Regions from separate parts of the Pseudarthrobacter sp. CCNWLW217 genome, predicted to be linked through region 2. Evidence: riboswitches for the same ligand, from Rfam matches in the RefSeq annotation. Region 2 holds a riboswitch; the other holds the start of a gene.
What was found. Region 2 has a riboswitch for cyclic di-AMP ahead of V9L18_RS06365 (C40 family peptidase). Riboswitches for the same ligand answer to the same signal wherever they lie in the genome.
Positions count from the first base shown of each region.

Region 1: linked by a shared signal. The riboswitch ahead of V9L18_RS15470 (hypothetical protein) and the one ahead of V9L18_RS06365 (C40 family peptidase) in region 2 are both predicted to bind cyclic di-AMP.

Region 1 covers NZ_JBBCBT010000013.1:63,735-68,100, forward strand. The annotation lists gene upp (uracil phosphoribosyltransferase) at 1-32, shown strand, start outside; gene V9L18_RS15455 (glyoxalase superfamily protein) at 127-513, shown strand; gene V9L18_RS15460 (HAD-IA family hydrolase) at 520-1,209, shown strand; gene V9L18_RS15465 (YdeI/OmpD-associated family protein) at 1,190-1,633, opposite strand; gene V9L18_RS15470 (hypothetical protein) at 1,768-2,484, opposite strand; cyclic di-AMP (ydaO/yuaA leader) riboswitch at 2,490-2,649, opposite strand; gene V9L18_RS15475 (sensor histidine kinase) at 2,766-4,277, opposite strand; gene V9L18_RS15480 (response regulator transcription factor) at 4,281-4,366, opposite strand, start outside.
Region 2 covers NZ_JBBCBT010000004.1:54,512-58,877, forward strand. The annotation lists gene V9L18_RS06355 (metal-dependent transcriptional regulator) at 1-652, shown strand, start outside; cyclic di-AMP (ydaO/yuaA leader) riboswitch at 801-1,013, shown strand; gene V9L18_RS06360 (M23 family metallopeptidase) at 1,024-1,842, shown strand; cyclic di-AMP (ydaO/yuaA leader) riboswitch at 1,991-2,154, shown strand; gene V9L18_RS06365 (C40 family peptidase) at 2,225-2,884, shown strand; gene V9L18_RS06370 (NlpC/P60 family protein) at 3,017-3,766, shown strand; gene V9L18_RS06375 (HNH endonuclease) at 4,004-4,366, shown strand, end outside.

The DNA.
Region 1 (4,366 bases), on a different contig from region 2:
CCGGCGACCGCCTTTACGGGATCGCGGGATAGCCCGGGCGGGGCGAGAGGACCCCTCAGCGGCCGGACAGCTCTGGCCAGGGGTTACGGGGTTCCGGATTCAGCATCGGCCCGTTAGCCTGTGCGGATGGACTGGAAACTTGAACTCGTTTTTGTACCCGTCTCCGACGTCGACCGCGCCAAGGACTTCTATGTCAACAAAGTGGGGTTCAACGCGGATTTCGACGAGCGGCCCAGCGATTCCATCCGCTTCGTCCAACTGACGCCGCCCGGCTCGGCCTGCTCGATCAGCATCGGCGAAGGGCTCACCGATGCCCCTCCGGGCAGCGCACCAAACCTGCAAATCGTCGTCGATGACATCCAAGCCGCCCATGACCACCTCAAGGGCAACGGCGTGGACGTGAGTGATATCGACATCCAGGACTGGGGACATTTCGTGTACTTTGCGGACCCGGACGGGAACAAGTGGGCCGTGCAGTACATCCCGGGGCGCGGCGCCTCAAGCAATACGTAAGGCAAAATGGGGTTCATGACCCTGCCCATTCCTGCCGCCACACGAACACTGACCTGCCGCGCCGTCCTCTTTGACATGGACGGCACGCTGGTGGACTCCACAGCGGTCGTGGAGCAGGTGTGGGGCGAGTTCGCCGCCCGCTACGGCCTGGACATCGCCGAGATCCTGCGCACCTCCCACGGCGTCCAGGCAGGCGATACCGTGCGCCGGTTCGCGCCTGCCGGTGCCGACATCGTTGCGCTCACTGCAGAACTTGGTGCCATGGAACGGGTGCGGACTGCCGGCATCGTTGCGCTGCCCGGTGCCTCCGAACTGCTCCGGAGCCTGCCCGCGGAGGCCGTGGCCCTGGTGACGTCGGCGGACCGGATCCTGGCTGACATCCGCATGGATGCCGCTGGACTGGCCATGCCTGCCGTTGCCGTGACGGCTGACCTCGTGACGCGCGGCAAGCCGCATCCGGAAGGCTACCTGACCGCTGCCGGTTTGCTGGGCGTGGAGCCGGAGGATGCCGTGGTCTTTGAGGATGCCCCGGCTGGAATCGCGGCCGGAGTGGCTGCGGGCATCCGGACCGTGGCGGTGGGCCCAAACACGGGCGAATTACCGGCGGGAGTGCTCCATATCCCGGATTACACCGCGGTCACGGCCTCGGTGGAAACGGACGCCGCAGGTCGGCGGATTATTTCTTTCCGGCTTTGAGGTCGGCTACGACCTTCGCGATCCGCCTCGCCCTGGTTTCCTCCGTTTTGGCATCCCCGAGCGGCTCCACATAACGTCGCTGCGCGCTGTAGTTCAGGGTGGCATAGAACGCCTGGGCATCCGGTTCGGCGGCCATGGCTGCGGCCAGGTCATCCGGGACTTCAATGATCCGGGGCTGCGTGTCGAGTTCCAGATCCACTTCAACAGTGTCGCCAGCCTCTACGCCGGTGAATTCCCGGTTGGCGGTGCTCACCCCAACCAGGCTCTGCCCGCCCATCACCGCGATGCTGCTCCGGTAGCTCTTGCCGTTGATGGTTACCACTACCGGCGGGCGCTTGCCTGCGCCCAGGGCAGTCACAACCTCCTCCGGAACCTCAATACCAGCTTTGTTGCCGCTGCCCAGGATAGTCGTGGTGAATTTCATGGCCCCAGTATGGCCCGGAGCCGCAGGTCAGGGAAGTCCGGCCCCCGCGAACATACAACGCCAAAAAGCAGCAGGCCCTGAACCGGGGGATTCAGGGCCTGCTGCTTCGGATGGCGGAAGCCGCAATTACCGGCTTAGTACCAGTTGTTCGACAAGTGGAAATTCAGCGCGCCGCACGGCGACTGGTAGCGCTCCTGGATGTAGTTCAGGCCCCAGTTGATCTGCGTGCGGTAGTTGGTGAGGTAGTCCGCCCCGGCGCTCGCCATCTTCTCGGCGGGCAGCGACTGGACAATGCCGTACGCGCCGCTGCTCGCGTTGGTGGCCGTGGTGGTCCAATCAGATTCCTTGGTCCACAACGTCTGCAGGCACTGCATCTGGTCGGCTGACCAGCCATAGCTGCCAAGCTGGCTCGCCGCATAGGCCTGGGCCCCGGCCGGATCGTTGACGGCGACGACGGGGGCCGGTGCGGGCTCAGGGGCGGGGGCCGGTGCGGGTGCCGGTGCTGGTGCGGGTGCCGGTGCTGGTGCCGGTTCGGCGGCCTGCGGGGCAACGCTGATGTCGGCCGGAGCTGGTTCAGGGGCCGGGTTGGCCCGCATCTCGGCCTTTTCCAGCCTCAAGTTGGATTCAAGCTCTGCCGCCGAGGACTGGGTCCCGCTGACCGCCACCGGAGTCATGGATTCGGAAGCCTGGCCTGCTGCGCCGACCCCGATGAGGAGGGCGCAGGCCGCACCGAAAACGGCTGCACGCTTGCCCAGGGACGAAGCTTTTGTGTGTTGCGCCGTGGTCTTGCCACGGCCGTTGACTTTATGTGCACCGCGCTCTGGGCGCGCTTGTACCTTGAATTCAGACATGATGGATCGCCTCTCACACCTGCGGAGTTAGCTGTCGGGTTCGGATGAGGGCATCCGGCCACACGGAAAGATCACGTGCTGGCTTCACCCCAAGGGCAGTTAAGTGCCCGGGACTCTGGGTCCCCCGCCTCTGCCTGGTCAAGCGGAATCCGGGAAGCGGCAGAGCTTGGCGTCATCCGGATATGCGGCTCAAAGGGAACCGCACCCCATCGACGCTACAGGAGCGCGACGCTTAAGTCACATTTTGGTAACAGAGATCACGACGCCGGTGCGTTGCCTTGCTATGAGCCGTTGATCGCCGGCAGGCGCAACGTGAACTGGGTCCGACCCGGCCGGGAGTTCACTTCCACGTTGCCGCCGTGGGCCTCCACAATGGACTGCACAATGGACAGCCCAAGCCCGCTGGAGCCTTCCGAAGCCGCCGCGCCGGAGGACCGTGAAGATCCAGTCCGTGCCGCGTCTGCGCGGGCAAACCGGGCAAAAACGTGGTCCACGAATTCCGGCGGGATGCCGGCGCCGTCGTCCGTTACTGTCACCACGGCACTGCCGTCGTCGGACCTCATCACGGCCGTGGTGACCGTTGTGCCCGGAGCAGTGTGTTTGCGGGCGTTGGACAGCAGGTTCACCAACGCCTGGCGCAGCTGCGACGCATCGGCATTGACCGCAAGCGGCTCGTCCGGAAGCTCAAGATGCCAGTTGTGGCCGGGTGCGATGATTTTTTCGTCGCTGACGGTTTCGATCACCAGCTGCGTCAGATCCACCTCACTGAGTTTCAACGGCTGGCCCTCGTCCAGCCTGGCGAGCAGGAGCAGGTCTTCCACCAGTGTGGTCATGCGCTCGGACTGGTTCTGAACCCGGGCCAGCGATTTCCGGCCATCCGGAGTGAAGTTCTCGGTCATCCGCATTAGCTCCGTGTAACCGCGGATGGCGGTGAGCGGAGTGCGCAGTTCGTGGGACGCGTCGGCAACGAATTGCCGTACCTTGGTCTCGCTTTGCTGCCGGGCCTGCAGCGCGTTGGCCACGTTGTCGAGCATGAGGTTCAGCGCATGCCCCACGCTGCCCACCTCGGTTCCGGGGTTGGAGTTCGACGGCGGGACGCGCACCGCGAGTGCCACCTCGCCGGCGTCCAGCGGGAGCCGCGAGACGCGTGTGGCCACCTCGGAAAGCTGCTCCAGCGGCTGCATGGTGCGCCGGATGAGGATAGTCCCGGCCAGGCCAATCAAGACCAGCCCTCCAAGGGAAACAAAAACGAAGGTCCACACCAGGGAGGTGAGGGTGCTTTCCTTGCCGGCGAGCGGGAGCCCGGTCACCAGGACATCACCGTAGTTCGTTGCCACTGCAATCAGCCGGTACTCGCCATTGGAGAGCGTCCGGTCCACAGGGCGGGAATCCTTCTGGAGGGCCAGCAGGATCTCCTTGTCCTCAGCGGACAGGGGAGAACGCGTGGTATCGGAGGCCAGGAATCCGGCGCTGTTGACCTGCCCATTCAGGATCCGGGCGTTGAGCGTACCCACGCTTTGCCCACGGGAATCCAGCGGGTCCGGCCTGCCGTTGAAGCCGCCCAGCGGCGGCCGGCCGGGGTCGTTGGACCGGGAGGCAGCCTGGCTGAGCTGTTCGTCGAGCTGGCGTGTAAGGAACGAGTCCATGGAAGCGTAGCTGAAGAGGCCAACGGCGCCGCAGATGGCCACCAGCAGGGCCATGGCAACCAGTACAAGGCGTGTACGCAGATGCCAGGTGGAGGGCTTCAGCCAGCTCCGGCCATGCGTGGGCGCCACTGCAGGCAGTGAGGGCATGGCCTAGTCCGCCGGTTTGATGACGTATCCGGCGCCGCGCACCGTGTGGATCATGGGCGGATGCACGGCATCGACCTTCTTGCGCAGGT
Region 2 (4,366 bases):
TTTGGAGCTTGAGGAAGAGAACATCGTTGCTCTTCGCGCCCGCATTGCCGAACGGCTGCGGCACTCCGGACCCACGGTGTCCCAAACGATTGGCCGGATGGAACGCGACGGCCTGGTGGTGGTCTCCGGAGACCGTCATCTGGAACTGACGGAAACCGGGCGTAAACGGGCCACCGAGGTCATGCGCAAGCACCGGCTCGCGGAGCGCCTCCTGGCGGATGTTATCGGCCTGGACTGGGCGTACGTCCATGACGAAGCGTGCCGCTGGGAGCACGTGATGAGTGAGCGCGTCGAGCGGCGCATCTACGAAATGCTGAACCACCCCACTGAATCGCCCTATGGCAATCCCATCCCTGGCCTGGCGGCATTGGGAGGCCAGGCGTCGTCGCCCTTCACGGACGGTGTGATTAATCTCCTGGAAGCCATGAAGGGCTATGGCCCCGGATCCACCGTGGTTGTCAGCAGGCTGGCAGAACCCATCCAGGTGGACCCTGAGCTGCTGACCCAGCTGGACGAGGGCGGGATCCGGCCGGGCGCCCCGATTTCGCTGGAGCGCGTGGGAGACTACATTTCGGTCCGGGTCCCCGGGATCGAAGGGGCACTGGAGCTTCCCCCCGAAGTGGCGGCGCACGTATTCGTATCCGTCCGCTGACCTCTGACGGAGCGCCCGGGTTACCCCAATGAATAGGCTTTAAGCAAAGATAACGGAATTGTTACTGTCCGGCTTAATCGCCTATAGTTAACGCCAAGCGTCGATACAAAAGCGTTACCTGATCTGGAGCCGAGCTCTGCCAGCAGATCAGTAGTACGAGTCACCAACTGGCAGAGGCGGGGGAACCACAACCGGCAGTCGCAAGGCTGCCTTGGGGTGAAGTCCGTCAGCAGCAAGCCTCTTCCAGCGAAGGATCCTCACGGGATATCTCTGCGCCGAAGCTTGCTTACGGCGGACCGGGTCTATGAACTCTCTGACCCGAATCCGACAGCTAACTTCGCAGGCTTTCCAGAGAGGAACCGTTCTTGACCATGCAGAATTCCAGGGGCCGCCGCCGCGCAGCGGGCCCCGTAGCAGCGCCCCGCGTTGCTGCAGCTGTGGCCGCGGACAGGCCCCGGGATCCACAGCGCGATGCGCGCCGCCGCCGGGGACCCTTCCGGCAAATCACTGACTTCGCAGCGGCCAGTGGGGTGGGCCAAAAGGCCGGCATCGCCCTCGCGGCCACCGGCCTGGTGCTCACAGTCACCGTCCCTGCCACCAGTCCCGTCCTGGCCACGCCGGACGCCGGTCAGCAGACATCGGCTGTTTCCGCAGCTCCGCAGCCTGAAATCTCCGCCGAAGCAGCCGCAAAAATCGACTTCAGCCGCTCATCCGTAGTCACCATGGGTGATCCGGACGGCAAGCTCAAGCAACTCTTGAGCGCCCAGTCAGCGGGGTCCATCACCCGGGCCGCCTCCGCCGGCAGCCTCGGTGCTCCGCTGGCGAGCCTGGTTACGGCCTCCCCATTCGGCTATCGCGTGAGTCCTATCACTGGCGGCTCCGGTGACTTCCACCGCGGCCAGGACTACGTGGCACAGTGCGGCACGTCTGTCCTGGCGGCCGCCAGCGGCACTGTGACCTTTGCGGGATGGCACCAGTTTGGCGGAGGTAACCGCGTGGTCGTGGACCACGGCAACGGCCTTGAAACGACGTACAACCACCTGTCTTCCTTCAACGTCAAGGTTGGCCAAACGGTCAGCCGAGGCGAGGTAGTGGCGCTCAGCGGCACCACCGGCGCCTCCACAGGCTGCCACCTCCATTTCGAGGTCCAGGTCAATGGCGAAGTCGTTGACCCCACCGGCTGGCTCTAGCCCAACTGATGGAAAACTCTCACATTTGCGTGACATGCCGTGACCTGAATGTGACATTCGCTCTGAACTGCTGTACCGTCTAACTTGCGTCAACTTTTCCGAAGTTGACGTTCTTGAGTGGATTGCCTAGCTCTGCCACCGCTCAAGGTCCGTTCGCATGACATCGTCTGGCAGGGGCGGGGGAACCAATTTTGGCCTTTGAAGTTCGAAGGCCTTGGGGTTAAGTCGCAAAGCTTCCTGTGGAAGCGGCGTGGCCGGGTGAACTCCCATCCGAATCCGACAGCTCACCTCGTAGGCATTGGGAGAGGCTACCTTCGTGTCTTCACGCCATAATTCTGCGCGTCACCGCGCACAAACGGTTCGCACCAACCCGTTGGGCCCCGTGTCCAAGGCTGTCAGTGCAAATGCCGGGACCGTCGGTCGCCAAGCTGCTGTCATCGCAGCTGCATCAGGTCTGATCCTGAGCATGGGGCTTCCGGCCAACGCAGCGGACACCACCGCTGGCGTTTCCGCCTCCACCGAGTCCGGCTCGCAGACGGCGCTTGCCGTCACCGCTGCCCCCACCGCCACCGTCTCCTTCGAACGCCCCGTGGTCAAGACCACGCCGGCCCCGAAGGTCGAAACGGTCCGTGCACAGTCCACTGACACGGAACGGGCAGCAGGCGCAAAGGCCCCCGCAGCCAGCAAGCTGACGGACGCGGTATCTTCCGCGGCCGCCTCCGGCCTGGCCGCAATCGCCTACACCGGAATCGGCCACCCCTACGTCTGGGGCGGCACTTCGCCCAACGGCTGGGACTGCTCCGGCTTCACCCAGTGGGTGTACGCCCAGGCAGGCATCAGCATTCCCCGTGTAAACGCGTGGACGGCAATGACCCCCACGTCAACACCGTCTCCCGGTGACCTTGTTATGCAGAATGGCGGCGCACACGTAGGCATCTACGTTGGCAACGGCATGATGATCAGCGCCCTGAACCCGTCACAGGGAACGCTGCTGCACTCCGTGGCCTCCACGGGCGGCGGATCCTTCTACACCCTGAAGTAGAAGAACCGCGCCCGCTAGAACACTTTTCGCTAAATCCCCGTTCGGGGTGTGCCGGCGTACCCCCAAGATGCCGGCGCACCCAAAGCCCTTGGCCTGCCTGTGCGGTCCTGAGGAAAACGAAAGAGAGAAATAATGACTACACGTGCAATTGCTGCACGGCACCGCGCGGAGGTCACCACGACCAACTCGCTGGCTGTCATTGCCAAGGCCCTCGGCGACAACGCCGGTGGCATGGGTCGCCAGGCCGCGGTTATCGCTGCTGCCTCCGGCCTGGTCCTGACCAGTGGTATCGCCGCCAACGCTGCAGACACCAACGTTCAGCGCGAATCGGCTTCCGCTTCCAACGTTGAGGTTGAGGTTGCCGCTCCGGCGGTCATTTCGGCCGCTTCCACCATTGCCATCTCCTACGAGAAGCCCGCGGTGACCACCACGCCGGCTCCCGTGGTTGAAGCGCCGGAACCTGAGCCTGAGGTTGAGGCTCCCGCACCCGCCGCTCAGGCTGTTTCCACCGTCAAGGTAGCGGCTGCAGCTCCGAAGGCACCTGTGGCCGCCAGCAGCAAGGGCCAGGCCATCCTGTCCGCAGCCTACGCCCAGCTGGGCGTCAACCAGGACTGCACCATGCTGGTCACCAACTCCCTGGCCGCTGTGGGCATCAACTTCCACGACTGGCCTGCAGGTTACCTGTCCCTGGGCCAGACCGTAAGTGCCGCCGAGGCCCAGCCCGGCGACCTGATCTACTACGCCGATGGCGGTGCGGGCGTTGCCCACGTGGCTGTCTACGCCGGCAACGGCCAGGCCGTACACGGTGGCTACAACGGCAACCAGACCGTTGTTTTCAGCGCCAACGTTGGCTCCGGCCCGGTTTTCATCCGCGTCAGCTAATTTCCGTAGCAACGCTTGGCAAGGACCCCCGCCCTACGGCGGGGGTCCTTGCGCTTTAACGGCGCAGCCGGGCCCAGACCCGGTAAGAGGCGATCGACACGGGCGCACCCCGAAACCATGGATTAGTTGATCCCGGGTTTCTTTGTTTACTCTTGTGGTGTCGATCCATAGCCCGGACATGCCGAGGGCAGCCGGCCCTCGCGCCCCTGACGGGTGCGGCCGTGAAGAGGTACGTGCATGCGCACTCTCGTTCTGAATGCTGGATATGAACCGCTGGCGGTAATCACCTTCCGCCGGGCGCTGGTCCTTGTGCTCACGGGGAAGGCAAGCGTTGTAGCCGAAGGCGAGGACCCTGTAGTGGGGCCACAGGAGATTCTGGGCCGCCCGTCCGTGATCCTCCTGAACCGCTACATCCGCCCCCGGTACAACCAGACCACCGCCGTGAGCCGCCGTGGCGTGCTGCGCCGGGACGGACACCGGTGCGCCTACTGCGGAAAAGCAGCCCACACCATTGACCACGTCCAGCCCAAGTCCCGCGGCGGTGCAGATTCCTGGGAAAACCTCGTGGCCGCCTGCCTACGCTGCAACAACGTCAAAGGC